DNA from 3 places in the Streptomyces sp. NPDC079167 genome. Region 1 is predicted to be linked to each of the others. Evidence: riboswitches for the same ligand, from Rfam matches in the RefSeq annotation. Region 1 holds a riboswitch; each other region holds the start of a gene.
What was found. A riboswitch is a leader RNA that binds a small molecule or an ion and turns the genes downstream of it on or off. The one in region 1 is predicted to bind thiamine pyrophosphate.
Positions count from the first base shown of each region.

Region 2: it holds a riboswitch for thiamine pyrophosphate, as region 1 does, so the genes downstream of both, AB0P41_RS26140 (thiamine ABC transporter substrate-binding protein) here and thiO (glycine oxidase ThiO) in region 1, are expected to answer to the same signal.
Region 3: it holds a riboswitch for thiamine pyrophosphate, as region 1 does, so the genes downstream of both, thiC (phosphomethylpyrimidine synthase ThiC) here and thiO (glycine oxidase ThiO) in region 1, are expected to answer to the same signal.

Region 1 covers NZ_JBFBLO010000001.1:9,141-19,003, forward strand. Annotated here, with positions in the region: gene metF (methylenetetrahydrofolate reductase [NAD(P)H]) at 1-603, opposite strand, end outside; gene thiE (thiamine phosphate synthase) at 723-1,373, opposite strand; gene AB0P41_RS00055 (Rv2175c family DNA-binding protein) at 1,521-1,886, opposite strand; gene AB0P41_RS00060 (FAD-dependent oxidoreductase) at 1,949-3,187, opposite strand; TPP riboswitch at 3,277-3,389, shown strand; gene thiO (glycine oxidase ThiO) at 3,387-4,601, shown strand; gene thiS (sulfur carrier protein ThiS) at 4,598-4,882, shown strand; gene AB0P41_RS00075 (thiazole synthase) at 4,885-5,679, shown strand; gene pknB (Stk1 family PASTA domain-containing Ser/Thr kinase) at 5,807-7,729, shown strand; gene AB0P41_RS00085 (deoxyribonuclease IV) at 7,751-8,614, shown strand; gene AB0P41_RS00090 (sulfite oxidase-like oxidoreductase) at 8,637-9,269, opposite strand; gene bfr (bacterioferritin) at 9,425-9,863, shown strand, end outside.
Region 2 covers NZ_JBFBLO010000013.1:108,682-118,544, forward strand. Annotated here, with positions in the region: gene AB0P41_RS26130 (ABC transporter ATP-binding protein) at 1-867, opposite strand, end outside; gene AB0P41_RS26135 (iron ABC transporter permease) at 870-2,483, opposite strand; gene AB0P41_RS26140 (thiamine ABC transporter substrate-binding protein) at 2,528-3,622, opposite strand; TPP riboswitch at 3,696-3,812, opposite strand; gene rlmN (23S rRNA (adenine(2503)-C(2))-methyltransferase RlmN) at 3,893-4,999, opposite strand; gene AB0P41_RS26150 (hypothetical protein) at 5,070-5,597, opposite strand; gene AB0P41_RS26155 (phosphatidate cytidylyltransferase) at 5,942-7,030, opposite strand; gene frr (ribosome recycling factor) at 7,030-7,587, opposite strand; gene pyrH (UMP kinase) at 7,703-8,476, opposite strand; gene tsf (translation elongation factor Ts) at 8,635-9,471, opposite strand; gene rpsB (30S ribosomal protein S2) at 9,568-9,863, opposite strand, start outside.
Region 3 covers NZ_JBFBLO010000003.1:286,641-296,503, forward strand. Annotated here, with positions in the region: gene AB0P41_RS08955 (helix-turn-helix domain-containing protein) at 11-778, shown strand; gene AB0P41_RS08960 (SsgA family sporulation/cell division regulator) at 880-1,317, shown strand; gene AB0P41_RS08965 (YibE/F family protein) at 1,382-2,737, opposite strand; TPP riboswitch at 2,809-2,942, shown strand; gene thiC (phosphomethylpyrimidine synthase ThiC) at 2,935-4,749, shown strand; gene AB0P41_RS08975 (DUF805 domain-containing protein) at 5,224-5,580, shown strand; gene AB0P41_RS08980 (hypothetical protein) at 5,662-6,486, opposite strand; gene AB0P41_RS08985 (metallophosphoesterase) at 6,668-7,726, opposite strand; gene AB0P41_RS08990 (LacI family DNA-binding transcriptional regulator) at 7,901-9,013, opposite strand; gene hisC (histidinol-phosphate transaminase) at 9,416-9,863, shown strand, end outside.

The DNA.
Region 1 (9,863 bases):
CAGATAGCTCTCCGGGTGGAAGAACATCTGGGTGATCGCGTAGTCGGCACCGGCGCGGCACTTGTCCACGAAATGACCGATGTCGGTGTCCCAGTCGGCGGAGCGCGGATGCATCTCGGGGAAGGCCGCGACGCCGACGCAGAAGTCACCGGCTTCCTTGATCAGCCGGACGAGATCCGCCGCGTAGCGCACGCCCTGCGGGTGCTCGATCCACTCGCCCATCGGGTCGCCGGGCGGGTCGCCGCGGACCGCGAGGATGTTGCGGATACCGGCGTCGGCGTACTGCCCGACCATGTTGCGCAGTTCGGCCACGGAGTGGTCGACGGCGGTGAGGTGGGCGACGGGCGTGAGCGTGGAGTCCGCGGCGATCTGCTGGGTCGCCCGGACCGTCCCGGCGCGGGTCGAACCGCCGGCCCCGTACGTCACGGAGACGAAGCTCGGTCCCACCGCCTCGACCCGGCGCAGGGCGTTCCAGAGGTTCCGCTCGCCCTTCTCCGTCTTGGGCGCCCAGAACTCGAACGAGAACGACATCTCGCCGGTCGCGAGCAGGTCACGCACGGTGCGCGCGTGATCTGTCCGGGTGGAAGGTGTACCAAGGGCCATACTGGGAGGTTAACCAGGGCCTGGCGGTACCCCAACCAGAGCGAGCGAATTGCCCGGAATGAGGTGGCTTTTGTCCACCCTTCGGACAGCCGGCCCGGCCGGGCGCGAGGCCGCCGGGCTCAGAGGGCGTATGCCCGGACGCGTCGTGCGAGCGATGCCGCCGCCTCGGCCGGGTCCGCCGCCTCGGTGATCGCCCGCACGACGACGACGCGGCGGGCGCCGGCGTCCAGCACCTCGTCCAGATTGCCGGCGTCGATCCCGCCGATGGCGAACCACGGCCGCGTCGTGCCGAGCGAGGCGGCGTAGCGCACCAGGCCGAGGCCCGGGGCGTGCCGGCCCGGCTTGGTCGGGGTGGGCCAGCAGGGTCCCGTGCAGAAGTAGTCGACGCCGGCTTCGGCGACGGCGGCGTCGACCTCGGCCTCGGCGTGGGTGGAGCGGCCGATCACCACGTCGTCGCCGATGACGGCGCGGGCGGCCGGCACCGGAAGATCGCCCTGGCCGAGGTGGAGCACATCGGAGCCGATAGCATGGGCGACATCGGCCCGGTCGTTCACCGCGAGGAGCGCTCCGTGGCGCTTGCAGGCGTCGGCGAACACCGCGAGGTGGTCGAGCTCCTCGGCCGCCTCCATGCCCTTGTCCCGCAGCTGCACGATGTCCACACCGCCGGCCAGCACGGCGTCGAGGAACTCGGGGAGGTCCCCCTGCCGCTTCCGGGCGTCCGTGCACAGATAGAGCCGGGCGCCGGAGAGCTGGTCGCGAGGCGTGGACATGAAGATTTCCCCCGTCGGTACGTCGTTGGATCACTGATGCGGCGACAACGCGCCGTACGTCGATGGACCGCCGTGCCGGCAGACCCGGTCACGGCGGGGTGCGGCCCGTGAAGTGCCACGGCCCGCACCCCGCTCACGGTCGTCCGGTCAGACGGCGAGCGCCTGGGCCCGGCGCTTCACCTCCGTACCGCGATTCTCGCTGAGGGCCTGCGCGGGCGTGCCGGGCAGGGTCGGGTCGGGGGTGAAGAGCCAGTCCAGCATCTCTTCGTCGTTGTAGCCGTCGTCCCTCAGGAGCGTCAGGGTCCCTACGAGGCCCTTGACCACCTTGTTGCCGTCGATGAAGGCGGCAGGCACCTGGAGCGCCCGGTTCTCACCACGTCGTACGGCGATCAGCTGGCCTTCCTTGACCAGCTGCCGTACGCGCGTCACCTCGACATCGAGCATTTCCGCGATGTCGGGAAGGTGGAGCCATGCGGGGACGAGAGCATCGATCTTTGCGTCAATCTCGGTCACAGGGACAAGCGTGCCATCCCGGACCGACAGCCGGTACCCGGGCCGGGCGTACGAGACCGTGCCTACCCCTGGAGGACCGTCGATTTCAGCGGTACGGAGGAGTCGGCGGCCCGCGCCGGATCGATCCGCGCGCCCGCTTCGACGAGCTTGCGCCCCTGCGCCAGGTCGCGGGGCCTGCTGACGGCCAGCACGGCGACCAGGACCCCCTGCCGCAGCCAGCAGACCGTCCAGGACGGGTCACCGGGGTCGCCCCGCCACAGCAGTGTGTCGGCGCCCGCGTGGTGGCCGGCGTACTGCACGAAGCGGCCGAACTGCTCGGACCAGAAGTAGGGCACCGGGTCGTACGTCCTGACCGCGCCGTCGGCGAGGGCTGCGGCCACGGTCCTCGGCCCCTGGAGGGCGTTGTCCCAGTGGTGGACCAGCAGCCGTTCCCCGTAGCGGGCGGAGGGGAAGGAGGCGCAGTCGCCCACGGCGTAGACATCGGGCAGCGACGTGCGGAGCGAGCTGTCCGCGGTGACCGAGCCGTCGGGGCCGAGGGCGATGCCCGAGCCCGCGAGCCACGCGGTGGCGGGCCTGGCGCCGATGCCGACGACCACTGCCCCGGCGGGGATCAACCGGCCGTCCGTGAGGTGGACGGCGCCCTCCTCGACACGTGCGACCCGGGCCCCGGTGAGGAGTTCGGCTCCGCTCTCGGCGTACCAGGCGGCCATCGGCTCGGCGACCTCGGCGGGCATGGTGCCCGCGAGGGGCCGGCCGGCGGCCTCCACGACGGTCACCGCGCACCCGGCCGCGCGGGCCGCCGTGGCGAACTCGGCGCCGATCCAGCCCGCGCCGACGACGACCACCTCGTGCTGCCGCTCCAGGACGGGCCGCAGCCGTGCCGCGTCGTCGAGGGTGCGCAGCAGATGGACGCCGGGCACGCCCTCGGAACCGGGCAGTGCGACCGGTTCCGCTCCGGTGGCGAGGACCAGGACGTCGTAGCCGACGGGCCCTTCCGGGGTGTCCAGCTCGTGCGCCCCGGCACGCAGTCCGGCCACGTCGAGCCCCAGGCGCAGGGTGATGTCCAGGGCCTCGAAGTCGACGTCGAAGGCGGAGTCCTCCGCCTTGCCGAGCAGGACCGCCTTGGACAGGGGCGGCCTGTCGTACGGCTGGTGGGGTTCGGCACCGATCAGGGTGACCGGGCCGGTGAAGCCCTGTTCGCGCAGGGCCACGGCCGTCTGCACTCCGGCCATGCCGGCGCCCACGATCACGACCCCGTTCGGCCGCTGTCCCGCTGCCGGTTCCTGTGTCTGCTGGCTCACCTGTCCACCCTAGGGTCTGCCACCGGCGGGCGGGCCACGGGTACCGGTCCCTTACGGGCCGCGAGGCGTGGGGTCTAGGCTGGCCGCCGTAAGGCACTCGCGGGAGTCCGGGCGTACCGGGCTGAGAGGGAGGCTGGCCGGCCTCCGACCGTACGAACCTGATCCGGGTCATGCCGGCGAAGGGAGGGGCTGGACGCCCATGCGCATCTCGACGAACAGTTCCGACGTCCTGGTCGTCGGAGGCGGCATCATCGGGCTGGTGACCGCGTGGCGGTCGGCCCTGCACGGGCTGCGCACCACGCTGGCCGATCCCGCGCCGGGCGGCGGCGCGGCCCAGGTCGCGGCCGGGATGCTCGCGGCCGTCACCGAACTCCACTACGGCGAGCAGACGCTGCTCGGCCTCAACGTGGCTTCGGCCGCGCGCTATCCGGCGTTCGTGGCCGAGCTGGAGGAGGCGAGCGGGCAGGAGACCGGCTTCCGCGCCTGCGGCACCCTGTCCGTCGCGCTGGACTCGGACGACCGGGCGCATCTGCGGGAGCTGCACGCTCTGCAGCAGCGGTCGGGGCTGGAGTCCGAGTGGCTGAGCGGCCGCGAGTGCCGCCGTCTGGAACCGATGCTCGCCCCCGGCGTGCGTGGCGGGCTGCGGGTCGACGGCGACCACCAGGTGGATCCCAGGCGGCTGGCCTCGGCCCTGGTCACCGCCTGCGAGCGGGCGGGCGTGGTGTTCCGCCGGGACTGGGCCGAGCGGCTCTCCGTCACGGGCGGCCGGGCCACGGGAGCGGTCCTGGCGGACGGCACGGAGCTCGCCGCCGGCCAGGTGGTACTCGCCGGCGGCAGCCTCAGCGGCCGGCTCCAGGGCGTTCCCGAGGCTGTCCTGCCGCCGGTACGCCCGGTCAAGGGCCAGGTGCTGCGGTTGCGGGTGCCTTCCGCCTACGCGCCCTTCCTCAGCCGGACGGTGCGGGCGGTCGTGCGCGGCAGCCAGGTCTATCTGGTCCCGCGTGCCGACGGTGAGCTGGTGGTCGGCGCGACCACGGAGGAGATGGGCTGGGACACCACGGTCACCGCGGGCGGGGTGTACGAGCTGCTGCGGGACGCCCATGAGCTGATGCCCGGCATCACGGAGCTGCCGCTGACCGAGACCCGGGCCGGCCTGCGGCCCGCCTCGCCGGACAACGCGCCGCTGCTGGGGCCCACGGCACTGCCGGGGCTGCATCTCGCCACCGGGCACCACCGCAACGGGGTGCTGCTGACCCCGGTCACCGGCGATGTGATGGCCCATGTGCTGACCACCGGCGAGCTGCCCGAGCTGGGCCGCCCCTTCGCGCCGCACCGATTCGCCGCCGCCTCCCCGGAGAGCTCACCGGCCTCCTCCCCCGAAGAAACCGCCCCCGCGCCGCAGGAGCAGCCCGTATGACGCAGTCCGTACCCGATTCCGAGCCCGGTTCCGTGCCCGTTTCCCGGCCCGAGACCCTTTCCGTGCCCGATTCCGAGGCCGTTTCCGTGTCCGTCAACGGGGAAGGCCGCACCGTGCCCGCCGGCACCGCGCTGGACACGCTGGTCGCGGGGCTGACCACCGCGCCCTCCGGGGTAGCCGCCGCGGTGAACGAGGCCGTCGTGCCGCGCGGTCGGTGGTCGGCCACCACGCTCGCCGACGGCGACCGCGTCGAGGTCCTCACCGCGGTCCAGGGAGGCTGACCATGTCCGACGACCTCCTCACGCTCGGTTCCACCGCGTTCTCGTCCCGGCTGATCATGGGGACGGGCGGGGCGCCCAGCCTCGACGTACTGGAACGCTCCCTGATCGCTTCGGGCACCGAGCTCACCACCGTGGCGATGCGCCGGCTCGACCCGACCGTGCAGGGCTCGGTGCTCTCCGTCCTGGAACGCCTCTCCATCCGGGTCCTGCCGAACACCGCGGGCTGTTTCACCGCGGGCGAGGCCGTGCTGACGGCCAGGCTGGCCAGGGAGGCGCTGGGCACCGACTGGATCAAGCTGGAGGTCGTGGCCGACGAGCGGACCCTGCTGCCCGACCCGATCGAGCTGCTGGACGCCGCCGAGATCCTGGTCGACGACGGCTTCACGGTCCTGCCGTACACCAATGACGATCCGGTGCTGGCCCGCAAGCTCCAGGACGTGGGCTGCGCGGCGGTCATGCCGCTCGGTTCCCCCATCGGTTCCGGGCTCGGCATCCGCAACCCGCACAACTTCCAGCTGATCGTCGAGCAGGCCACGGTCCCGGTGATCCTGGACGCCGGCGCCGGGACGGCCTCGGACGCGGCGCTGGCGATGGAGCTGGGCTGTGCCGCTGTGATGCTCGCCTCGGCGGTGACCCGGGCGCAGGAGCCCGAGCTGATGGCGGCGGCGATGCGGCACGCGGTGGACGGCGGGCGGCTGGCGTACCGGGCGGGGCGCATCCCGCGCCGCCATTTCGCTGAGGCGTCCTCGCCCACGGAGGGCCGCGCGGTGCTGGATCCGGAGCGCCCGGCCTTCTGAGAGCCGTGCACCGGCCGGGTCCTCCCCGTCACAGCACGCGCATGCCGCTGTCACGGCTCCGCACCGGAACGGTCCGCCGGAGGCCTGGACCATCCGAGGTGTCCGTGGCAGCTCGTAGACTCGCCCCGTGGACACGACCCTCCAGGACCCCCTTGTCGGGCAGCTGCTCGACGGCCGCTATCGCATCGATGCGCGCATCGCCGTCGGCGGTATGGCCACGGTCTACCGGGCCGTGGACACCCGGCTCGACCGGGTGCTCGCCCTCAAGGTGATGCACCCGGCGCTGGCGACCGACGCGGCGTTCGTCGAACGCTTCATCCGCGAGGCCAAGTCCGTCGCCCGGCTCGCCCACCCCAATGTGGTGGGCGTCTTCGACCAGGGCGCCCAGGGCGCGTACGTGTACCTCGCGATGGAGTACGTCGCCGGGTGCACCCTGCGTGACGTCCTTCGCGAGCGTGGGGCGCTGCAGCCCCGGGCGGCCCTGGACATCCTCGAACCGGTGCTGGCCGCCCTCGGCGCCGCGCACCGGGCGGGCTTCGTCCACCGCGACATGAAGCCGGAGAACGTCCTGATCGGGGACGACGGCCGGGTCAAGGTCGCCGACTTCGGTCTCGTACGCGCTGTGGGAACCGCCACGGACACCACCGGCTCGCTGCTGGGCACGGTCTCGTACCTCGCTCCGGAGCAGATCGAGCAGGGCTCGGCCGACACCCGGTCCGATGTGTACGCCTGCGGTGTGGTGCTCTACGAGATGCTGACCGGCGGCAAACCCCATGGCGGGGACACCGCCGCCCAGGTCATCTACCAGCATCTGAACGAGAACGTCCCGGCGCCGTCCGGTGCCGTTCCCGGCCTGGCGTCCGGGCTGGACGAGCTGGTGGCCGCGGCGACGGCGCGCGACCCCGACGTCCGTCCGTCCGACGCGGTGGCCCTGCTCGCCCGGGCCCGTGAGATACGGGCGGCTCTCACCGAGGAGCAGCTCGACACGATGCCTCCGCAGGCCATCGCGGAGGAGCACGACGGCGCCGAGGACCGTACGAGCGTGATCCCCAGGGTGATCCCGGCCGGCCAGGGCACCGCGCACCACACCAGCCGACTGGAGATGCCGCCGTCCTCGCCCCGGGAGCCCGGGCGCGGGCGACGCGGGCCCTTCGCCGGCCGCGGCCGGCGCGGGACGCTCGCCGTGCTCGTCGCCGTCCTGCTGGTGCTGGGCGCCGGCGTGGGCGTCTGGTACATCAACTCGGGGCAGTTCACCCGGGTCCCTTCCCTCCTGGGCCAGACCCGGAGCGCTGCCGAGAAGCGGCTCGCGGACGAGGGACTCGACCTGAAGGGTGTCGAATACGCCTACAGCGACACGGTGGAGCGCTCCACGGTGATCAGCAGCGATCCGGGCTCCGGTGAGCGCATCCGGGGCAACGACGCGGTGAAGCTGGTGATCTCGCGCGGCCCGGAGATCGTGAAGGTCCCCGATGTGGAGGCGCTCGCCCTCGCCGAGGCCCGGCGTGAGCTGAAGAAGTCGGGACTCACGCCCGGCATGGTGACCCGGGAGTTCAACGAGGAGATCGACCGGGGCAAGGTCGTCCGTACGGATCCGCGGGCCGGCACCGAGCGCCGTCCCGACTCGGCGGTCGCCCTGGTCGTCAGCAAGGGCAGCCCCGTCGACGTGCCCGACGTCTCCGGCCTCTCCGTCGAGGACGCCACGGCGGCGCTGGACGAGGCGGGTCTCAAGGCGAAGGTGCTGGGCGAGCGGGTCAACTCACGCGAGGCCGCGGGCGAGATCGCCCGGCAGTCGCCCGGAAGCGGCGCGGAGGCCGCCGAGGGCGACACGGTGGAGCTGACGGTCTCCAAGGGTCCGCGCATGCTCCAGGTCCCCGATGTCACGGGGAAGGACGTCGACGAGGCCCGGGGCACACTGGAGGACGCGGGGTTCGAGGTCAAGGTCGACCGCCCGTTCCTCTCCTTCAGCGACACGGTCGGCAGCCAGTCGGTCGAGGGCGGCGAGAAGGCCGCGGAAGGCTCCACGATCACCATCAGGACCAAGGCCCTGTAGACCCACGAGGACTGGCAGCACATGCGCAACCCCATCGGCGGTCACGTCCCCGTGGCCGGCGGACTCGCCAAGGCCGGCCTCGGCTACGCGCGGGAGCTGGCGGCGGAGACCGTGCAGGTCTTCGTCGCCAACCCGCGTGGCTGGGCGACACCACCGGGGAACCCGGCCCAGGACGAGCTGTTCCGCTCGGAGTGCGCGGCGGGGCGGATTCCCGCGTACGTCCACGCCCCGTACCTGATCAACTTCGGCTCGCACACCGAGGCCACGGTCGAGCGGTCGGTCGTGTCGCTGCGCCACTCGCTGCGCCGGGCGAGAGAGATCGGCGCCCTGGGCGTGGTGGTGCACACCGGCTCGGCGACCGGCGGACGTCCGCGTGAGGTGGCGCTCGCCCAGGTGCGTACGCACATGCTTCCGCTGCTGGACGAGCTGACCCACGACGACGACCCGTTCCTGCTGCTGGAGTCGACCGCGGGACAGGGCTCCTCGCTCTGCTCCCGGACCTGGGACTTCGGCCCGTACTTCGAGGCCCTGGACTCCCATCCCAAACTGGGTGTCTGCCTGGACACCTGCCACATCTACGCGGCGGGCCACGATCTGACCGGCCCCGCCGGCATGCGGCAGACCCTGGATCTGCTGGTGGACACGGTCGGCGAGGGCAGGCTGAAGCTGATCCACGCCAATGACTCCAAGGACGTGGTGGGCGCTCACAAGGACCGGCACGAGAACATCGGCGCGGGTCACATAGGCGCCGGGCCGTTCCGCGAGCTGTTCTCGCACCCGGCGACCGAGGGCGTACCGCTGGTCATCGAGACGCCCGGCGGCAAGGAGGGCCATGCGGCGGATGTGGCCCGGCTGAAGGAGCTGCGGGACTGCCGCCGGCCTTAGCGGGACCGTCCCGGCGGGACCGTCAGAGCTCGGGGCCGTCCCCGGGCTCCTCCTGGTAGGAGTAGCGCTGCTCGCTCCACGGGTCGCCGATGTTGTGGTACCCGCGCTCCTCCCAGAACCCACGGCGGTCGGCCGACATGTACTCGATGCCCCGGACCCATTTGGGCCCCTTCCAGGCATACAGATGCGGCACGACGAGGCGCAGCGGGAATCCGTGTTCGGCGGTGAGCAGTTCGCCGTCCTTATGGGTGGCGAACAGCGTCCGGTCGGACGCGAAGTCGGCGATCCGGAGGTTCGAGCTGAATCCGTATTCGGCCCAGACCATCACATGGGTGACGTGAGGCGCGGGAGGTGCCAGTTCCACCACCTCACGGGCCAGGATTCCGCCCCATTCGGCGCCGAGCATGCTGAATTTCGTCACGCAGTGAAGGTCCGCGACGACGGAGGAGAAGGGAAGTGCCGTGAATTCCTGGTGATTCCAGCAGTGCTTGTCACCGTCGGCCGTGGCCCCGAAGACCCTGAACTCCCAGCGGTCCGGTTTGAACTTGGGCACGGGCCCGTAATGGGTGACCGGCCAGCCGCGCTGCAGCCGTTGCCCCGGTGGAAGCCCGGACTGCTCTGCTGTGCCGCGTTCCCGGCTTTCCGGCTGACCCATGCCTCCATGGTGACAGACAGGCAGGGGTGGTCATGACCAGGGGAGAGTCGATTCGGGCAACTCATACTAAGCGTGCACTTACTGGACGGCCGCTGGGTGCGATGCGAGGATGCGCGCAAACGTGCCCCGTTCACCGGTTGGAAGGAGCCTCTGCGATGCAGGGCGACCCCGAGGTCCTCGAGTTCCTGAACGAACAGCTGACCGCCGAATTGACTGCCATCAATCAGTACTTCCTGCACGCGAAGATGCAGGACAACTTCGGCTGGACGAAGCTCGCCAAGTACACCCGGGCCGAATCGTTCGACGAGATGAAGCACGCGGAGATCCTCACCGACCGGATCCTGTTCCTGGACGGCCTGCCCAACTATCAGCGGCTCTTCCATGTGCGGGTCGGCCAGACGGTCACCGAGATGTTCCAGGCCGACCGTCAGGTCGAGGTGGAGGCGATCGACCGCCTCAGGCGGGGCATCGAGGTGATGCGCGGCAAGGGCGACATCACTTCGGCGAACATCTTCGAGTCCATCCTCGAGGACGAGGAACACCACATCGACTATCTCGACACCCAGCTGGAGCTGGTCGAGAAGCTCGGTGAGC
Region 2 (9,863 bases), on a different contig from region 1:
TACGCCCACCGTGCAGCGCAGGCCTTCCCCGGGGCCGCCGATCCGGACGCCGCCCGGCCGCACGAGCAGCTCGCACGCGCCCTGCGGCGAGTCCTCGGGCACCGGGACCTTGCCCCAGACGGTGTCGGCGGCCGTGCCCGTGACCGTGGCGTCCACCAGGTTGTCGAAGCCGAGGAAGCGGGCGACGAACGCCGACGCGGGGTGCTGCCAGACCTCCAGCGGGGTGCCCGCCTGGGCGATCCGGCCGTCCCGCATGACCACGACCCGGTCGGCGAGCGCGAATGCCTCGCCCTGGTCGTGGGTGACGGCGAGCACCGTGGTGCCCAGCCGGCCGAAGAGGGTGCGCAGTTCGACGACGAGCCGTTCGCGCAGGCTCCGGTCCAGCTGGCCCAGCGGTTCGTCCAGCATCAGCAGCTTCGGGCGTGGTGCCAGGGCCCGGGCGAGGGCCACCCGCTGCTGTTCGCCGCCGGACAGGGCGGCGACGGCCCGCCGCCCGGCCCCGGGCAGGCCGACCATGTCCAGGAGTTCAGCGGCTCTGCGGTCGCGCTCCGGGCGGGGGACGCCGTGCATCCGCAGTCCGAAGGCGACGTTGGCGCCGACGTCCCGGTGCGGGAAGAGCTGGTGGTCCTGGAACATCAGTCCGAGCCCGCGCCGGTGCACCGGAAGCCGTGCCTGGTCCGCGCCGTCCAGGAACACCCGCCCGCCGTCCAGGGGCTGGAGCCCGGCCACGGCCCGCAGCAGCGTCGACTTGCCGCTGCCGCTCGGGCCCAGCACGCAGACGATCTCGTGGTCGGCGACCTGCAGGTCCACCGCGTCCAGGGCCGTCCGCTTCCCGAACCGCACCGTGGCCGACTCCACTGTCAGCATCTCTAGAACTCCCCGGATCGGTCGGTACGGATACGTTCGAGCAGGAGCAGCGACACCGCGCAGACCAGCATCAGGATCGTGCTGAGGGCCATCGCCTGCCCGTAGTTGAGCTCGCCCGACCGCCCCAGCAGCCGGGCGACGGCGACCGGCAGGGTGGGGTTGTCGGGGCGTGCGATGAACACGGTCGCGCCGAACTCACCGAGCGACACGGCGAAGGCGAAGCCCGCCGCCACCAGCACCGCCCGCCGCACCAGCGGCAGGTCGACCTCCCGCCAGGCCCGCAGCGGCGACGCGCCGAGCACCGCCGCGGCCTCCCGCAGCCGGTCGTCCACCGCGCGCAGGACGGGCAGCATGGTCCGTACGACGAAGGGGACGCCCACCAGTGCCTGGGCGAGCGGCACGAGGATCCAGGACGTACGCAGATCGAGCGGCGGCTTGTCGAGCGTGATCAGGAAGCCGAAGCCGACGGTGACCGCCGACACTCCGAGCGGAAGCATCAGCAGGGCGTCGAAACCGCGTACCAGCGGGCCTGCCCTTCTGGTCAGTGCAGCCGCGGCGAGACCCCCGACCACGAGGGCGATCAGCGTCGCGACCAGCGCGTAACGCAGGGAGTTGCCGATGGCGTCGAGCGGCGGGACCAGGAAGGTGGAGCCGCTCGCGTCGGCCGACTGCAGCGCGCGGTAGAAGCCGAAGCCGTAGCCGCCCGAGGTGTCCAGGGAGCGTTCCACCAGTACGCCGAGCGGCACCACGATCAGCAGCAGGACGGTCAGCAGCACCCCGCCGAGCAGCGCCCACTGCCCTGCTCCGTGCGGGCGGCGGGAGGTCTGCGCCGGATCGACGAGCTTCAGCGCGGTCTCACGGCGCCGTACGGTCCACGTGTGGACGGCGAGGATCCCGCCGACCGCGGCGAACTGCACCAGCGTCAGTACGGCGGCCGTCGGCAGGTCGAGCAGCTGCGCGGTCTGCCGGTAGATCTCCACCTCCAGCGTGGAGTAGGCCGGGCCGCCGAGGATCTGGACGACCCCGAAGGAGGTGAAGGTGAAGAGGAAGACCATCAGGGCCGCCGCGGCCACGGCCGGGGCGAGCGCGGGCAGGGTCACGCGCCGCCAGACGGCGAGGCGGCCGGCCCCGAGCACCCGGGCGGCCTCCTCCTGGCGGGGGTCCATCTGGGACCACAGGCCGCCGACGGTCCGTACGACGACCGCGTAGTTGAAGAACACATGGGCGAGCAGGATCGCCCACACGGTCGTGTCGAGGCGGATTCCCCAGAGCTCGTCGAGGAACCCGCCGCGTCCCAGCAGCGCCAGGAACGCCGTGCCCACGACGACGGTGGGCAGGACGAACGGCACGGTCACGAGGGCACGCAGCAGTTGTTTGCCGGGGAAGTCGAAGCGGGCGAAGACATAGGCGCCGGGCAGCGCGATCAGCAGGGTGAGAGCGGTCGAGGCGAGGGCCTGCCAGGTGGTGAACCAGAGGACGTCGATGATGTCCGGCCGGCTCAGCACCGTGCCGATCCGGCCGAACTGCCAGGCTCCGTCCGTCTTCAGGCCCCGGCCGACGATCGCGACGACCGGGTAGGCGAAGAACAGCGCGAAGAACGCGACGGGCACGGCCATGAGGCCGAGCCGCACCGCGTTCCCCCTCCACGGGGGCCGCGCGACTACTTCACGACGAGCGAGGACCACGACTGGACCCACTGCTCACGGTTCTTGGCGATCTTCTCCGGAGCGACGGTCGCCGGCTTGTCGACGACCGCACCGAACTTCGTGAAGAGCTCCGGCAGCTTCGCGTCCTTCACCACCGGGTTCACGAACATGTTCAGCGGCATGTCCTCCTGGAACCGCTTGCTGATCAGGAAGTCCAGCAGGGCCTTGCCGCCGGCCTCGTTCTTCGCGCCGTCCAGCAGGCCGGCGAACTCGATCTGGCGGAAGCAGGTGCCGGTGGCGACACCGGTCGGGGCCTCGGCGGGCTTCGGATCGGCGTACAACACCTCGACGGGCGGGCTGGAGGCGTACGAGACGACGAGCGGCCGGTCGGCCTTGGCCTTCTTGCCGCCCGCGGAGCCGGAGAACTCCTCGTTGTATGCCTGCTCCCAGCCGTCGACGACCTTGACGCCGTTGCTCTTGAGCTTCTTCCAGTAGTCCTGGTAGCCGCTCTCACCGTGGGCGGCGACGGTGCCGAGGAGGAAGCCGAGGCCGGGCGACGAGGTCGCGGCGTTCTCGGTGACGAGGAGGTTCTTGTACGCGGGCTTCAGCAGGTCGTCGAAGGAGTTCGGCGGGTCGAGCTTCTTGTCGGCGAAGTACTTCTTGTCGTAGTTGACGCAGATGTCGCCGGTGTCGACGGGCGTGACCCGGTGCTTGTCCGCGTCGAGCTGCGTGTCGGCCGAGACGCGGTCCAGGCCCTTCGCCTCGTACGGTGTGAACAGGCCGTTGTCCAGGGCCCGGGAGAGCAGGGTGTTGTCGGCGCCGAAGAACACGTCGCCGCGCGGGGAGCCCTTGGTCAGGATCTCCTGGTTGAGCGCTGCCCCGGCGTCACCGCTCTTGAGTACCTTGACCTTGTAGCCGGTCTCGGCGGTGAACGCCTTCAGGACGGCGTCCGAGGCGTTGAACGAGTCATGGCTGACGAGGGTGACGGTCTTGGAGCCGGCCCCCGTGTCGTCGGACGCCTTGTCCTCGGAGCCGCCGCAGCCCGCGAGCGCGGTGACGCCGAGTGCGGCGGCGAGAGCGGTCGCCGCGTACTTCGTCGTGGTGTTCATGGTGAATTCCTCCTGGAGGTGACCAGGAAGAGACGCGGCCCTGCCCGCTCGGCGAGCGGGCAGGGCGCAACAGCTTGAGTAAGGTCCGAACTTCCTACCCGGAATGACCCGGGCGAGGTTCAGAGGGTCTGCGGCCGACCTGTCCTCGGTGCCGCACTCTCAGCGCTGTGGCGCTCCCCTGTCGGAATATGAAGTTGATTTCCCGGCCAGGCTACACCGGCCGGATCACGCCCTACCGGCCGGATAGTGCCCGTCGTCCGTGGTGCCTCCTCAGCGCTCGGACGCCGCCAGCTGCCCGCAGGCGCCGTCGATCTCCTGGCCGCGGGTGTCCCGGACGGTCACCGGCACACCATGGGCGGCGATCGCCTCGACGAACGCCTTCTCGTCCTCGGGCCGCGAGGCGGTCCACTTCGAGCCCGGGGTCGGGTTCAGCGGGATGAGGTTGACGTGGACCCGCTTGCCCTTGAGCAGCCGGCCCAGCCGGTCGCCCCGCCACGCCTGGTCGTTGATGTCACGGATGAGCGCGTACTCGATGGAGATGCGGCGACCCGACTTCTCCGCGTACTCCCACGCGGCGTCCAGGACCTCACGGACCTTCCAACGGGTGTTCACGGGGACGAGGGTGTCGCGCAGCTCGTCGTCCGGGGCGTGCAGCGAGACCGCGAGGCGGCACTTGAAGCCCTCGTCGGCGAAGCGCAGCATCGCCGGCACCAGGCCCACCGTGGACACGGTGATCCCGCGCTGCGACAGCCCGAGGCCGTCCGGCTCCGGGTCCGTCAGCCGACGGATCGCCCCGACCACTCGCTTGTAGTTGGCGAGCGGCTCGCCCATGCCCATGAAGACGATGTTGGACAGCCGGGCAGGCCCACCCGGGACCTCGCCGTCGCGCAGGGCCCGCATGCCGTCCACGATCTGGTGCACGATCTCGGCGGTCGACAGATTGCGGTCGAGCCCCGCCTGCCCGGTGGCGCAGAACGGGCAGTTCATCCCGCAGCCGGCCTGTGACGAGATGCACATGGTCACCCGGTCCGGGTAGCGCATGAGGACGGACTCGACGAGCGTGCCGTCGTGCAGCTTCCAGAGCGTCTTACGGGTGGTGTCGTCGTCGCAGCTGATGTGACGCATCACCGACATCAGGTCGGGGAACATCGCCTCGGCGAGCTTGTCCCGTGAGGCGGCCGGGATGTTGGTCCACTCCGCCGGGTCGTGCGCGTACCGCGTGAAGTAGTGCTGCGACAGCTGCTTGGCACGGAAGGGCTTCTCGCCGGTCGCGGCGACTGCTTCCTTGCGCTCGTCGGGGGTGAGGTCGGCGAGGTGCCGCGGCGGCCGCTTGGCTCCACGGGGCGCGACGAAAGTGAGTTCTCCGGGCTTAGGCATGGTTCTTCCAGTGTCGCAGACACGCCGAGGTACTCAGGTCCGCCGGAGGACCGGGCGGTCACGGCCGGCGTCAGCAGTGGTTCCGCAGGGCGGACCGCATGTGGCGGTGGAGTTCCAGGGCGCGGCGGCGCATCCAGTAGCCCCAGGAGCAGAACACCGCCACCCCGGCGACGAAGATCAGCGGGGCGGTCAGTGAGCCGGCGACGATTCCGAGCACGAGCATGCCGGCCGCGATCAGGCCCATGCAGCCCAGCCAGTACGGCAGCCACCGGCCGCCCCGCTCCATCTTCCCCAACTGCTCGGCGACCAGTTTCTGCATGGTCGCCCGCTCCTCGGGATCGCTCGGCACCTCACGGTGCCGGATCCGGCGGTTCAGCTCGGCGATCCCGCGGGGGTCGATGCCGGCCGCACGGCCGGTCCTGCGACGCTGGGCGGCCACGATGCCGATGGCGACGGCGGTGAAGACCGCTGTCTGGATCACCCACCAGCCGAGGTGCCCGTCCCGGCGGAACAGGGCGTTCGCCCCCACTCCGAGGACGAAGATCAGCACCGCTTGCGCGGCGAGACTACGGTCGAGCCAGAGCTTCGACGCACGCACGGCGTCCTCCTCGAAAGCGACGGCACACTCTCTGTCGCCCACCGGGTACCCCACCGTGACCGACTCACCCCGCACACGGGTGTCCTTGCCGCCGGGGGGCATACGGAGCCCATGACTTCTGAGGTGTTGGTCGCGGCCGAACTCGCCGGTCGCTGGGAGGGCCCTCCGTGGTTCAGGTGGGCGTTCCTGGCGGTGTGGGTCCTGTTCGGACTGTTCCTGTTCCTACGGTTCCGCAAGAACGGCTGGAAGCTTCCCCGACGTCGTTGAGCAGACACGGACGGGGCCCGCTGTCCGTGTGGACAGCGGGCCCCGTCGAAGAGCCACTCGGGAAGTCGTCGCTCCGCTCAGCCGGATCCGACGAACAGCACCAGCAGCAGCCAGACGACCGGGGCGCTCGGCAGCAGCGAGTCGAGCCGGTCCATGATGCCGCCGTGACCGGGCAGCAGCGTGCCCATGTCCTTGATCCCCAGGTCCCGCTTGATCATGGACTCACCGAGGTCCCCAAGCGTGGCGCTGGCGGCGACGGCGAGGCCCATCAACAGGCCCTGCCACCAGCTCCCGCCGTCGATCAGGAACTCCATGCACAGGGCGCCGGCCACCATCGCGAAGCCGACCGCGCCGAACAGGCCCTCGCGGGTCTTCCCGGGGCTGATGCGGGGTGCCAGCTTGTGGGTGCCGAACCGCCAGCCCACGGCGTACGCGCCTGTGTCACTGACCACGGTCAGCAGGAGGAAGGTCAGCACACGCCAGGCGCCGTCGTCCGCGGTGAGCATCATCGCGACGAACGTCGCCAGGAACGGCACGTAGAACACGGCGAAGACGCCCGCCGTGACGTCCTTGAGGTACCCCTCGGGCGGCTCCGTCATCCGCCACACGAGCACCGCGAGGGCGGTGAGAGCCATCGCGACCCAGGCGCCCTCCGCCTCCCGCACATAACCGGCGACCACCATCGCGGCGCCGCCGACGGCGAGCGGCACGAGCGGAGCGTTGATGCCCTTGCGCTCCTTGAGGCGGGACGTGAGCTCCCAGAGGCCGACCACCACCGCCAGCACGACCACGCCGACGAAGACTGCCTTCACGATGAACAGGGAGCCGACCACGAGCGCGCCGAGCCCGAGACCGACCCCTATGGCGGCACGCAGATCACGCCCCGCACGCTTCTTCTGCGGCGGGGGCGACGGCAGCGGGGTGGACATGGGCTCCTGCGGCTTCTCGTCACGGAACAGGGGGCCGCTGACGCGCGCGGCGTCCCCGCTCCGGTCGTCGCGGTCGTCAGCGTCTCTACCTGCGTCGGGAACGTCCGGCACGATGGGCATGGGCCGAGTCTGCTGGGCGCCGTGCACATCGTATGCAGGACCCGCCGGAGCGCCCCCCATCTCGGGCGCGCTCCAGTAGCCGGCTCCCTGCGGGGCGCCCCAGGAAGAGTCGTTCATCAGACTTCGAGCAGCTCGGCTTCCTTGTGCTTGAGCAGCTCGTCCACCTGCGCGACGTACTTCGCGGTGGTGTCGTCGAGCTCCTTCTCCGCGCGGCGGACCTCGTCCTCGCCGGACTCCTTGTCCTTGACGAGCTTGTCGAGCGACTCCTTGGCCTTGCGGCGGATGGAGCGGATCGAGATCTTGGAGTCCTCGGCCTTGGTCTTGGCGACCTTGATGTACTCCTTGCGGCGGTCCTGCGTGAGCTCGGGGAACGTCACGCGGATGATGTTGCCGTCGTTGCTCGGGTTGACACCGAGGTCGGAGTCGCGGATCGCCTGCTCGATGTTGCGCAGTGCCGTCTTGTCGAACGGGGTCACCACGGCCATCCTCGGTTCGGGGACCGAGAACGAGGCGAGCTGGTTGATCGGGGTCAGCGCGCCGTAGTAGTCGGCGACGATCTTGTTGAACATCGCCGGGTGCGCACGGCCGGTCCGGATCGCGGCGAAGTCCTCTTTCGCGACCACGACGGCCTTCTCCATCTTCTCCTCGGCCTCGAGGAGGATTTCTTCGATCACCACGTGCTCCTGCGTGTCTTGAGCGGACCCGGCATCGTCGGGTCCTGCGGATCCTGCGTCGCGTCCTCACCTGCACGGTGTCCGACCGGCAGGCCGTTGTCCATCTTCTGGGCCGTCAGGCCCGGGTGCTCCGGTCGCTCACCAACGTGCCGATCTTCTCACCCTTCACCGCGCGGGCGATATTGCCCTCCGTGGTGAGCTCGAAGACGAGGATCGGGAGCTGGTTGTCACGGCAGAGAGTGATGGCGGTGGCGTCGGCGACCTTGAGGTCCCGGGCGATCACTTCGCCGTACTCCAGGGCGTCGAACTTCACCGCGTCGGGGTTGGCCTTCGGGTCGGAGTCGTAGACACCGTCCACACCGTTCTTCCCCATCAGCAGCGCTTCGGCGTCGATCTCCAGGGCGCGCTGCGCGGCGGTCGTGTCGGTGGAGAAGTACGGCATGCCCATGCCTGCTCCGAAGATCACGACGCGTCCCTTCTCCATGTGCCGCACGGCACGGAGCGGGATGTACGGCTCCGCGACCTGGCCCATGGTGATGGCCGTCTGGACGCGCGAGTCGATGCCCTCCTTCTCCAGGAAGTCCTGCAGCGCCAGGCAGTTCATGACCGTGCCGAGCATGCCCATGTAGTCGGACCGCGCCCGGTCCATGCCGCGCTGCTGGAGCTCGGCGCCACGGAAGAAGTTGCCGCCGCCGATGACGACCGCGATCTCCGCTCCGTCGCGTACGACCGCGGCGATCTCGCGGGCGATGGCGTGCACGACGTCGGGGTCGACTCCGAGTCCGCCGCCACCGGCGAAGGCCTCGCCGGACAGCTTCAGCATGAAGCGCCCGGAAACCGCGTCGTCGCGCTTGTGGTCACCCTGTGTGGCGTCCGCGCCCTTGTTCATGGAGATTCTCCTCGTGCACATACGAAGAAGGCCATTGCCGGTGGGTCTGTTGTCCCTCAGCGGCAATGGCCTCCTCGTCAGATCTGCGGTCGTCCGGCTGAGTGCGGCCGTCGACTGCACCAGACCCTATCGGGGTCCACCGTTGTTCGCGGACGGACTCAGATGCCGACCTTGATACGCGTGAAGCGCTTCAGGGTGACACCGGCCTCGTCCAGGACCTTCTGGACGGACTTCTTGTTGTCCAGCGCGTACGGCTGGCCCAGGAGGGTGGCCTCCTTGAAGAAGCCGTTGACGCGACCCTCGACGATCTTCGGGAGCGCGGCCTCGGGCTTGCCCTCGGCGCGCGTGGTCTCCTCGGCGACGCGGCGCTCGGCCTCGACGACCTCGGCCGGGACGTCCTCGCGGGAGAGGTACTTCGGGGCGAAGGCGGCGATGTGCTGGGCGATGCCCTTGGCCAGGTCGGCGTCGGCCTTGTCCAGCTCGACCAGGACACCGATCTGCGGCGGCAGGTCGGGCATGGTGCGGTGCATGTACACGGTGACGTAGTCGCCGGTGAACTGCGCGAAGCGGTCCAGGACGATCTTCTCGCCGAGGTTGGCGTTGGCCTCGTCCACGTACGCCTGGACGGTCTTGCCGGCCTCGATCTCGGACGCGAGGAGCGCCTCGATGTCGGCCGGGGAGGTCGCGGCGACGTGCGCGGCCAGCGTGTTGGCGACGGCCTGGAACTTGTCACCCTTGGCGACGAAGTCCGTCTCGCACTTCAGCTCGAGCAGGACGCCGGACGTCTTGTCCTCGGAGACGAGGGAGACGACGGCACCGTTCTCGGCGGAACGGCCTTCGCGCTTGGCGACGCCCTTCTGGCCCTTGATGCGAAGCGCCTCGACGGCGCCGTCGACGTTGCCGTCGGCCTCGTCGAGCGCCTTCTTGCAGTCCATCATGCCGGCGCCGGTGAGCTCGCGGAGCTTCTTGACGTCAGCGGCGGTGTAGTTCGCCATGAGTCTGTTTCTCTCTCGAAGTCTGAAAGATCTACGGGTGAACGGCGGGGGCCGGTGCACCGGCCCCCGCCGTCATTCAGCCGTGACTGACGGGTGTCAGGCCTGCTCGGCGTCCGCGGCCGGAGCCTCGGCGGCGGGGGCCTCGGCAGCCGGGGCCTCGTCCTGCTCGGCGGCGACGGCGGCCGGCTTGGCGTCCTCGTCGGCGTCCTTCTCGGTCTCGACCGAGGACTGGACCTCGGCCGTGGCCTCGGCGTCGTCCTTCTTGTCGCCCGCGAGCAGGTCACGCTCCCACTCGGCGAGGGGCTCGCCGGCGGCCTTCTCGCCCGGCTTCGAGTCACCGGTGGCGGCACCGGAACGGGCGATGAGGCCCTCGGCGACGGCGTCGGCGATCA
Region 3 (9,863 bases), on a different contig from region 1:
GGGGTGACCTGTGACCACGGCATCGAGTACCGCTGTCCCGACGTTGATCGGTTCGGTTCAGCGGGCGTTGAGACTTATGGAGGCTGTGGGCACCCACCGGGACGGAGCGCCGGCCAAGCAGCTCGCCCGGGAGGCCGGGCTTCCCCTTCCCACCGCCTACCACTTGCTCCGGACCCTGACCCATGAGGGGTATCTCCGCAGGGAGAACGGCGTCTTCCTGTTCGGAGCCGCGGCCGAGCGGCTGGGGGGAGGCCCCGCGACGCCGCGCCCCGGGGTGATCGTCGAATCGCTCGCCCACTGGGCGGACGTCATCGGCGCCCCCGTGTACTGCGCCCTGTACAAGGACGGCGAGATCGAGATGATTGCCGTGGCGGAGACTCCGGCCGTCCCCGCGGTGCACGAGTGGGCCTCGTTCCGCGAGACGGGTCATGCCCACGCCCTCGGGCAGTGTCTCCTCGGCCAGCTCGACGAGCGTGCGCGCGAGGACCATCTCGACCGCCATCCGGTCCGGCCGCTGACGCGTTACTCCGTAAGGGACCGTCAGGCGTTGCTGAGCCGGCTGAGATCGATGAAACGTACGGAACCTGTCGTCGAACGGCAGGAGTACGCCATGGGAACCGTCTGCGCGGCCATCCCGATCACTGTCGGTAGCGCCGTGGCGGCCATGGCTGTTTCTCTCCCACTGCACCAAGAAGAACGGTTGCTCCCCGCAGTCGAACAACTACGCTGCGAAGTGACCACTCTCTTGCGCTCGTTCGTGTTCTCTATCAGTATCTGAAAAATCACTCCTTGTGATCTGCTATCGCGTGCACCACGATGGCGTCAATAGGGCCATGGGGGATCATTCCTGGCCAGTTTCATCTACTGCGGGGTTGAACGATGCGCGAGTCGGTTCAAGCAGAGGTCATGATGAGCTTCCTCGTCTCCGAGGAGCTCTCCTTCCGTATTCCGGTGGAGCTCCGGTACGAGGTCAGTGATCCGTATGCGATCCGGATGACCTTCCACCTGCCAGGTGACGCCCCCGTCACCTGGGCATTCGGCCGTGAGCTGCTGCTCGACGGTCTCAACAGCCCCAGTGGTGACGGCGATGTGCACATCGGCCCGACCGAGCCCGAAGGGTTGTCGGATGTACACATCCGCCTTCAGGTCGGCGCGGACCGTGCGCTCTTCAGGGCAGGCACCGCACCTCTTGTGGCATTTCTCGACCGGACGGACAAGCTGGTGCCGTTGGGGCAGGAGCACACGCTGGGTGACTTCGACGGCAATCTGGAAGAGGCGCTGGGCCGCATCCTCGCCAAGGAGCAGAACGCCGGCTGAAGTAGGAAGACCCGGCTGACCACCGGTCACCGGTGGCCCGGGTCCATGCGTCCGGTGTCCCGGCTCACGCCTTGCGGCGTCGTCCCCTCCCGGTCCGTGCGGGTGCAGGAGCTCCGGCTTCCGCGCCGAGCCCCGTGCGGTCCGCGGAGACCACCAGGGCCGCGAGCACCGTCGTCACCGGCACCGAGGCGACCAGCCCGATCGAGCCGATCAGCGTGCGGACGATCTCCTCGGCGACCAACTCGCTGTTGGCCACCGTGCCCACGCTGCTCTCCGCGATCGAGAACAGCAACAGCAGGGGAAGCGCCGCGCCCGCGTAGGCGAGTACGAGCGTGTTGACGACCGAGGCGATGTGGTCGCGCCCGATCCGGATGCCCGCCCGGTAGAGCCTGCGTACACCCATGGTCGGGTCCGCCTGGTGCAGCTCCCAGACCGCCGATGTCTGGGTCACGGTCACGTCGTCGAGTACACCGAGCGAGCCGATGATCACACCGGCGAGCAGCAGGCCGCTCATGTCGATGTCCGGGTACAGCCCATGGATCAGGCCGGTGTTGTCATCGGTGTTCCCGGACAGGCTCGCCCAGCCGATGAAGAGCGAGCCGAGCAGCCCGATCAGCAGCAGCGAGATGAGCGTGCCGATGACGGCCACGGAGGTGCGGGCCGTCAGCCCGTGGCAGGTGTAGAGGGCGATCAGCATGATGGCGCTGGCCCCGATCACCGCCACGACCAGGGGGTTCGAACCCTGCAGGATCGCCGGGAGGATGAACAGGGTCAGCACGGCGAACGACACGGCGAGTGCGATCAGGGCCATCAGACCGCGCAGCCTGCCCACCGCGACCACCACGAGCGCGAAGATCCCGGCGAGCAGCGCCATCGGGAACGAGCGGTCGATGTCGGTCACCGAGTACTGCAGGTCCCGGGGCGCGTCAGGTGCGTACGCGACGACCACCCCCTGGCCCTCGCGCAGCTGCCGGGGCGCGTCGGGCTGGACGACCTCGACGAACGTACGGCCCTTGTCCTTGCCGGTGGTCACCTCGACCGTGGCCTTCTTGCACTCCCCCGTCTGCTCGTTGACGGCTTCGCGTCCCGACGGGGTGGAGGTGTCTCCGGTCGGCGGCACCTGCGAGGCGTTGACGTCCGCACAGTCGACCCGCACGACCTCGGTGACCTGCCCGTCCTGGGTCTGACGGTCGAAGCCGACCCCCGTGCGTTCATGGGCGGGTGCCCCGCCGGGCCAGAAGGCCACGAGGCCGACCAGGACCGCCGTGGCGAAGGGGATCAGTACGGCCGCGATGACCTTGCGCAGGTGCTTGGACACGGGTGCGGCAGGCCCGTGGCTGTGGGTGTGGCCGTGCGCATGACTCTGTGCGCTGCCTGAGGCGGGGCCGTGGGGCTCGGGGGCGCTTCCGGGGGACGTCACCCCGCGATCATCCCAAGAACCGGGGATGCCCTCTGGCCAGCACGCCAGAACGGAGGTTAGCGTGGAGGCACATTTGTACACGCGGGAGCTCGGAGCACCGGGCTGAGAGGGCGCTGACCTCCGTACATCCGTACGGGACACGCTGCGCCGACCGCCGAACCTGTTACCGGGTAATGCCGGCGTAGGGAGTAGGTCTCATGACCACAGCGGACGCACGCACGCCTGCCTCGAATCAGAACGCCCCGCATGCGGAGGGCGAAGAGGCCGGGAAGTCCATCGGCTGGCACAAGGGGTACGTCCAGGGCTCACGCCCGGATCTCCGGGTTCCGGTCCGTCAGGTGCACCTCACCAACGGCAAGGACGTGACGCTGTACGACACGTCCGGGCCGTACACCGACCCCACCACCGACACCGACGTACGCCGGGGGCTCGCCCCGCTCCGGGAGAACTGGATCATCACCCGGGGGGACACCGAGGAGTACGCGGGACGGCCCGCGCGTCCCGAGGACGACGGGCTGAAGCACACCTCGCCGAGGGGCGGTCTGCGCAACCTGGACGCGGTCTTCCCGGGCCGCCCGCGCCAGCCCCGCCGCAGCCGCGACGGGCGGCCCGTCACGCAGCTCGCGTACGCCCGCCGGGGCGAGATCACCCCAGAGATGGAGTACGTCGCGATCCGGGAGAACGTCGGACCCGAGGTCGTGCGCGAGGAGATCGCGGCGGGCCGGGCGGTCCTTCCGGCCAACGTCAACCACCCGGAGACCGAGCCGATGATCATCGGCAAGCGCTTCCTGGTGAAGGTCAACGCGAACATCGGCAACTCCGCCGTCACCTCCTCGATCGAGGAGGAGGTGGACAAGATGACGTGGGCCACCAAGTGGGGCGCCGACACGGTCATGGACCTCTCCACCGGCCGCAACATCCACACCACCCGTGAGTGGGTCCTGCGCAACTCACCGGTGCCGATCGGCACCGTCCCCCTCTACCAGGCGCTCGAGAAGGTCGACGGCCGGGCCGAGGAACTGACGTGGGAGATCTACAAGGACACCGTCATCGAGCAGGCGGAGCAGGGCGTCGACTACATGACGGTGCACGCCGGAGTGCGGCTGCCGTACGTTCCGCTGACGGCCCGTCGCAAGACCGGGATCGTTTCGCGCGGCGGGTCCATCATGGCCGCCTGGTGCCTGGCGCACCACAAGGAGTCGTTCCTCTACGAGCACTTCGAGGAGCTCTGCGAGATCCTCGCGGCGTACGACGTGACGTACTCGCTCGGTGACGGGCTGCGCCCCGGCTCCATCGCCGACGCCAACGACGAGGCCCAGTTCGCCGAACTCCGGACGCTCGGGGAGCTGAACACCGTTGCCAAGCGGTTCGGCGTCCAGACCATGATCGAGGGGCCGGGGCATGTCCCGATGCACAAGATCAAGGAGAACATCGACCTCCAGCAGGAGATCTGCGAGGAGGCGCCCTTCTACACGCTCGGCCCCCTCACCACGGACGTCGCACCGGCGTACGACCACATCACCTCGGGTATCGGCGCGGCGATGATCGCCTGGTGGGGGACGGCGATGCTCTGTTACGTCACACCCAAGGAGCACCTGGGGCTCCCCAACCGTGACGACGTGAAGACCGGTGTCATCACGTACAAGATCGCCGCTCATGCGGCGGACCTGGCCAAGGGGCACCCCGGGGCGCAGGAGTGGGACGACGCGCTGTCGGACGCCCGGTTCGAGTTCCGCTGGGAGGATCAGTTCAACCTGGCGCTCGACCCCGACACCGCGCGGGAGTTCCACGACGAGACGCTGCCGGCCGAGCCGGCGAAGACGGCCCACTTCTGCTCGATGTGCGGTCCCAAGTTCTGCTCGATGAAGATCTCCCACGACATCCGGCGCGAGCACGGTGACGAGCAGGCCGCGATCGAAGCGGGGATGGCCGAGAAGTCCAGGGAGTTCGCGGCGAGCGGCAACCGCGTGTACCTGCCTCTGGCGGAGACGGGAGGCAGGTCGGCCGGCTGACACGGCCGGCTCGGCGGCGGCGGCCGGCCGGCTGATCCGGCCGCCACGGCGGAGGAGGGGCTCGCCAGGTCACCAGTGCCGGCCGGTCCGCCTCCGCCGAGCCCATCGCGAACGGCTTGTCGTCGTCGTCCGTCACGAGATGGATGCTGCCCTCCGTCACGCCGTCACCCGGCGGGTTCGTGGGGCGGTCCGGCGTAACGCGGTGCGGCAGCGGTCGTTTGCCGGGCCGTCAGATTGCGGCGGTAGAGCATGAAGAGTGCCCACAATGGCTGGTTCGAGCTGTTCGGCACCGTCCTGTCGTGCCTTCGAGGAACTTTCGGCGTCAGTATGGACACAGCCGTGCTGCAGGTCGATGTAAGTTTCCGCGGTCGCCCGAATGGTGTTGACCGTTTCCTTATCTGTGCTTTACCTTCCGCTGTGCTTGGCCGAAATTGGTGTGCGTCCCGAACGGGGGCGCCAGGGGAGGGAAGCACAGTGAACTGGTACCTGGCTGTACTCAAGAACTACGCGGGCTTCGGCGGGCGTGCGCGCCGCAAGGAGTACTGGATGTTCGTACTCTTCAACTTCATCGTCGCGGTGGTCCTGAGCGTGCTCGGCATGGCCATCGACTCGCAGATTCCTTACATCATCTACCTGCTGGCCGTGATCATCCCGACGATAGCCGTCGTCGTGCGCCGCCTGCACGACACCGGCCGTTCCGGCTGGTGGATCCTGATCTCGTTCGTGCCGCTCGTGGGCGGCATCATCCTGCTCGTCTTCATGTGCAGCGAGGGTGCGCGCGAGGTCAACGAGTACGGCCCGAACCCGAAGCTCGCCCCGCAGGGGATCTGAGCTCCTCACCGGGTGTGATGCCCGCAGAGGCCGGAGCGGCAGCGAGCCGTTCCGGCCTCTGCCGTGCCGGGCCCCGCCGGATCACTCCGGCTGGTGCTCCGGGCCGCCGTAGTCCGGGCTGGTGAAGTCGGGACTGGTGAAGGTGGGGCGGGGGCCGGCCGAGGGGCCGTCCTCCGGTCCGGAGAAGTCCGGCCTGCTGTAGCCGATCTTGGGGATCCGGTTGGCCGAGCGGTGCGGGGTGCGCGAGGCGGGCCCCGCGGTCGGATCGGCCAGCGCGTCCCGGAGGAAGGGCAGGATTCCGCGTTCCAGCAGAGCGTGGCGCCATGCCTCCCGGGCACGCGCCACGTCCTCCGGCAGTTCCTCCTCCTCGTCCACGGCCGGCAGCGCGGTGGCGCCGTTGCGCAGGGCGGTGGCGAGGAGACCGACCGCGGCGACGAGGATGGCGGCGGCGGCGACGGCGGCGAAGAACCATCCGGCGGCGACCATGGTCCCGGCGAAGGCCGGGGCCGGGCTGAGCGCCTTCAGGGGGTAGCCGACGGCCAGGAATATCAGCGCGGCCGTACCCGCGAGGACCGGTGCAAGCACGGCGATCACCGCGAGGGTGCCGGCGCCCGTGGTGTCGGATTCCTCCGTGCCGGTGCTCAGGACGGACCCGTGGGCGTCCGGTTCCCCGGGGCCGCGCAGCTCACCGCGTACCTTCACGTAGTGGTCGTACTCGGTGGCCGCCGCCGCGGTGATCAGCGGCGTGGCGTTGAGCGCCATGGTCCGCAGCTGTTCGGTGTTGAGACGGTCGCCGACTCCGTCCAGATCCGGCCGTTCGTGAGCATGACGCAGCGCGTCGGCAAGGATCCGCTCGTACTCGGGGCGGTCCTCGGCCAGCAGGTGCGGAGCGCTTTTCATGTGCATCCCCCGATGCTCCGTAAGGCCTGACCGACCGTACGGGCCGGGCGATCGGGCGGAAACGGAGGAGAGCCTGCGACTGGTACGCCGATGGTAGAGCGCCTACGGCACGGGGTGACAGGGTGTTTCCGGAAATTGGCCCAGCTGCTGACGGTGTCGGGTCGTCATGCGTCTTCCCCGACCACCGTCAGTCATGCAGGGGGAGTTGGACGACCAACAGCTTTCCGGCCATGGTCACTCCGCCGTCCATGGCGATGGCGAGCCCTTCCGCGTAGACGTGCGGACCGTCCACCACGGGCCGTGGCACGTCCTCGCCGTCCTCCGCTCCGACCTCTCCGAGGAGATACGGAATGGGGCTGTGACCGTGGACGACGCGCTGTCCGCCGTACGTCGACATCAGTTCGCGAACGGCCTCGGCGCCGCCCTCGTCGCGGAAGGCGAACCGCTTGGTGAGTTTGCGGAAGAGGTCCCAGCACTCATCGGCGTCGTTCCGCGTGAGAATGGCGTGCACCGTGTCATTGACGTCCTCGATGGTGGATCCGTAGTCGAGGTAGGCGGTCGTGTCGGAGTGCATCAGCAGATGCCCGTCCTCCTCGACCACGGCATCGAGCCGGGACATCCACTGGAGGTGGACGTCCTGGAGCCGTTCCATGTCCGTCTTCTGGCCGCCGTTGAGCAGCCAGGCGGCCTGGAAGGTCGCCGTCCCTGCACCGGAGTTCACGGGGGTGTCGCCGAACCTCTTGGCGCCGAGCAGCAGCAGTTCGTGGTTGCCCATGAGCGCCTTGCAGTACCCGCCGGCGGCTGCTGCCTCCGCGGAGAGACGCATGACGAGATCGATGACGCCGATGCCGTCCGGGCCGCGGTCGGTGAAGTCGCCGAGGAACCAGAGCCTGGCGTTGCCTGCCGCCCAACGGCCGTCGGCGTCGACGAGGCCCTGCTCCCGCAGCGCGGCCAGGAGCTCGTCCAGATAGCCGTGGACGTCGCCGACGGCGTACAGCGGGCCGCGGCCGGAGTCGGCGGCGGGCCGGGTCTCCTGGACGGTCTCCACCTGGACGGTGTCACCGCGGTTGATCACGGGGAGATCACGTTCGGTGGGGGTGTACCCCTCCGGCGGTTCGTCGCCCACCATGGCGCTGCCGGGGTGCGGCATGGGCGCGGGCACGGGCACCTGCGCATACGGCGGTACGCGGAAGTCACGCAACGTCGCTGTCCGCACCACGGGTTCCTGACCGGCCCCCTGAGTCATCGACCCCTCCACCACCGTCGCGCCTCCGTACACCTGACGGGCCCTGCCTGGTAGAGGTGGTCCGCGGTGTCGTGCGCCCATCATAGGAATGCGGATCGTGCTGTGTGACGCACCAGGGGTGTTGAATCCGTGCGAGCACCCGGTTCACCGGCCGTTTGGTCCGGATTAATCCGTTCAGTCCCCGGCGGGTGATCGCGGAGGGCTGACGGTGGTGCGTGGCGGACGCCGTTGAGAGGACGTCCGGACGATGAGCTCCGTCGGTATCACCTGCTCCACCGGGCCGTCGTGTTCGACTCCTTCGATGGCGTCGATGAGGAGCTGGACAACTGCCGTGCCGATTCTGCGGGGCTTCAGCGAGAGCGTGGTGATGGGGGGCTCGGTGGACGCGTACACCGTGGATTCGCTGCAGCAGACCAGCAGGAGGTCCTCGGGGACCCGCAGGCCGTAGCGGCGCGCGGCGGCCAGCAGATCGGTGCCGTTGGGGTCGAAGAGCCCGTAGACGGCGTCGGGGCGGTCCGGGCGGGCGAGGAGACGGTCCGCTGCGACGGCGCCGGCGCAGGGGTCGTGGGCCGGGTAGGACTCGTAGACCGGGTCCTGGCCGACCCGCTCGCACCAGTGCAGATAGGCGGTGGTGGAGAGCCGGGTGTACGTGTCGGTGGTGGTGCCGGTCAGCAGCCCGATGCGGCGGGCTCCCGCCGCCGCGAGGTGGTCCAGGAGGTCGAGGACGGCCGCCCGGTGGTCGTTGTCGACCCAGGCGGTGACCGGGAGCGTGCCTGCCGGGCGCCCGTCGGAGACGACGGGAAGCCCCTGGCGGACGAGTTCGGTGACCACCGGATCCTGGTCCGAGGGGTCGATGACGACCGTGCCGTCGAGTGCGACGTTCGACCACACGTCGTGGCGCGAGGTGGCGGGGAGGATCACGAGGGCGTAACCACGGGCGAGCGCGGCCGATGTGGCGGCTCTCGCCATCTCCGCGAAGTAGGCGAATTCGGTGAAGGTGAAAGGTTCATCCCCGTACGTGGTCACGGTCAGGCCGATGAGCCCCGACTTGCCGGTACGGAGGGTTCGGGCAGCCGCTGACGGGCGGTAGCCCAGCCGTTCGGCGACCTCGCGGACATGGCTGCGGGTGGCGTCCGGGAGCCTGCCCTTGCCGTTGAGCGCGTCGGACACGGTCGTGATGGAGACGCCGGCCGCCGCGGCTACATCCCGGATCCCCGCCCGTCCCTGCCGGCCGCTGCGCCGGGGCGTCTCTGTCCGGCTCACCTGGTGCTTCCCTGCTGCTGTCATGGCGAGCCGATAGTAGGGGGCCGGAGCCAGGTCAGGCCGCTCGCATATGCAGGCGTTGACAGGCACGTTTCTGCATGATCATTAAGCCACAAATGCCTTGCAAAACAAGGGCGTTGATGCGTTCAGTGTTGATGTGTCATGCATCGTTGTGCAGGAACCTGCTGAATGGTCCAGGTCTCGAAGAGGTCTCAACTCACCTGTTCGAGGGATGCGCGCCACGGAGTGAGCGACCGGCGTGCGGCGGAATGCGTGACGCTCCCCCTCCCGGTGCCCGCCGGGGCGGTGCGGGACGGGCGTTTCCCGGCCCGGAGGGCGATTTCGGAGCCTGGCCATTCGCACAGGTGCCCAATCCTCATAAGGTGAGCAGTATTGATGTGTACGGACGGTCGAGGAGGACCTGCGGTGAGCGAGACGAGTCCGAAGCTGCGCGCCGAGCTGGACGGCGTCCCTGCGTATGTGCCGGGAAAGCCGGCGTCCGCGGAGGGGCCGGTTGCCTTCAAGCTGTCCTCCAACGAGAACCCGTACCCCCCGCTGCCCGGTGTGATGGAGTCGGTGCTCGCCGCTGCCTCCGGCTTCAACAGGTATCCGGACATGGCCTGCACCGGTCTGATGAACGAGCTGTCCGACAGATTCGGTGTGCCCGTCTCTCACCTGGCCACCGGCACGGGTTCGGTCGGTGTCGCCCAGCAGCTGCTCCAGGCCACTTCGGGGCCGGGGGACGAGGTCATCTACGCCTGGCGGTCGTTCGAGGCCTACCCGATCATCACGCAGGTCAGCGGCGCGACGTCGGTCAAGGTCCCGCTGACCGAGGGTGAGGTGCACGATCTCGACGCCATGGCGGACGCGGTCA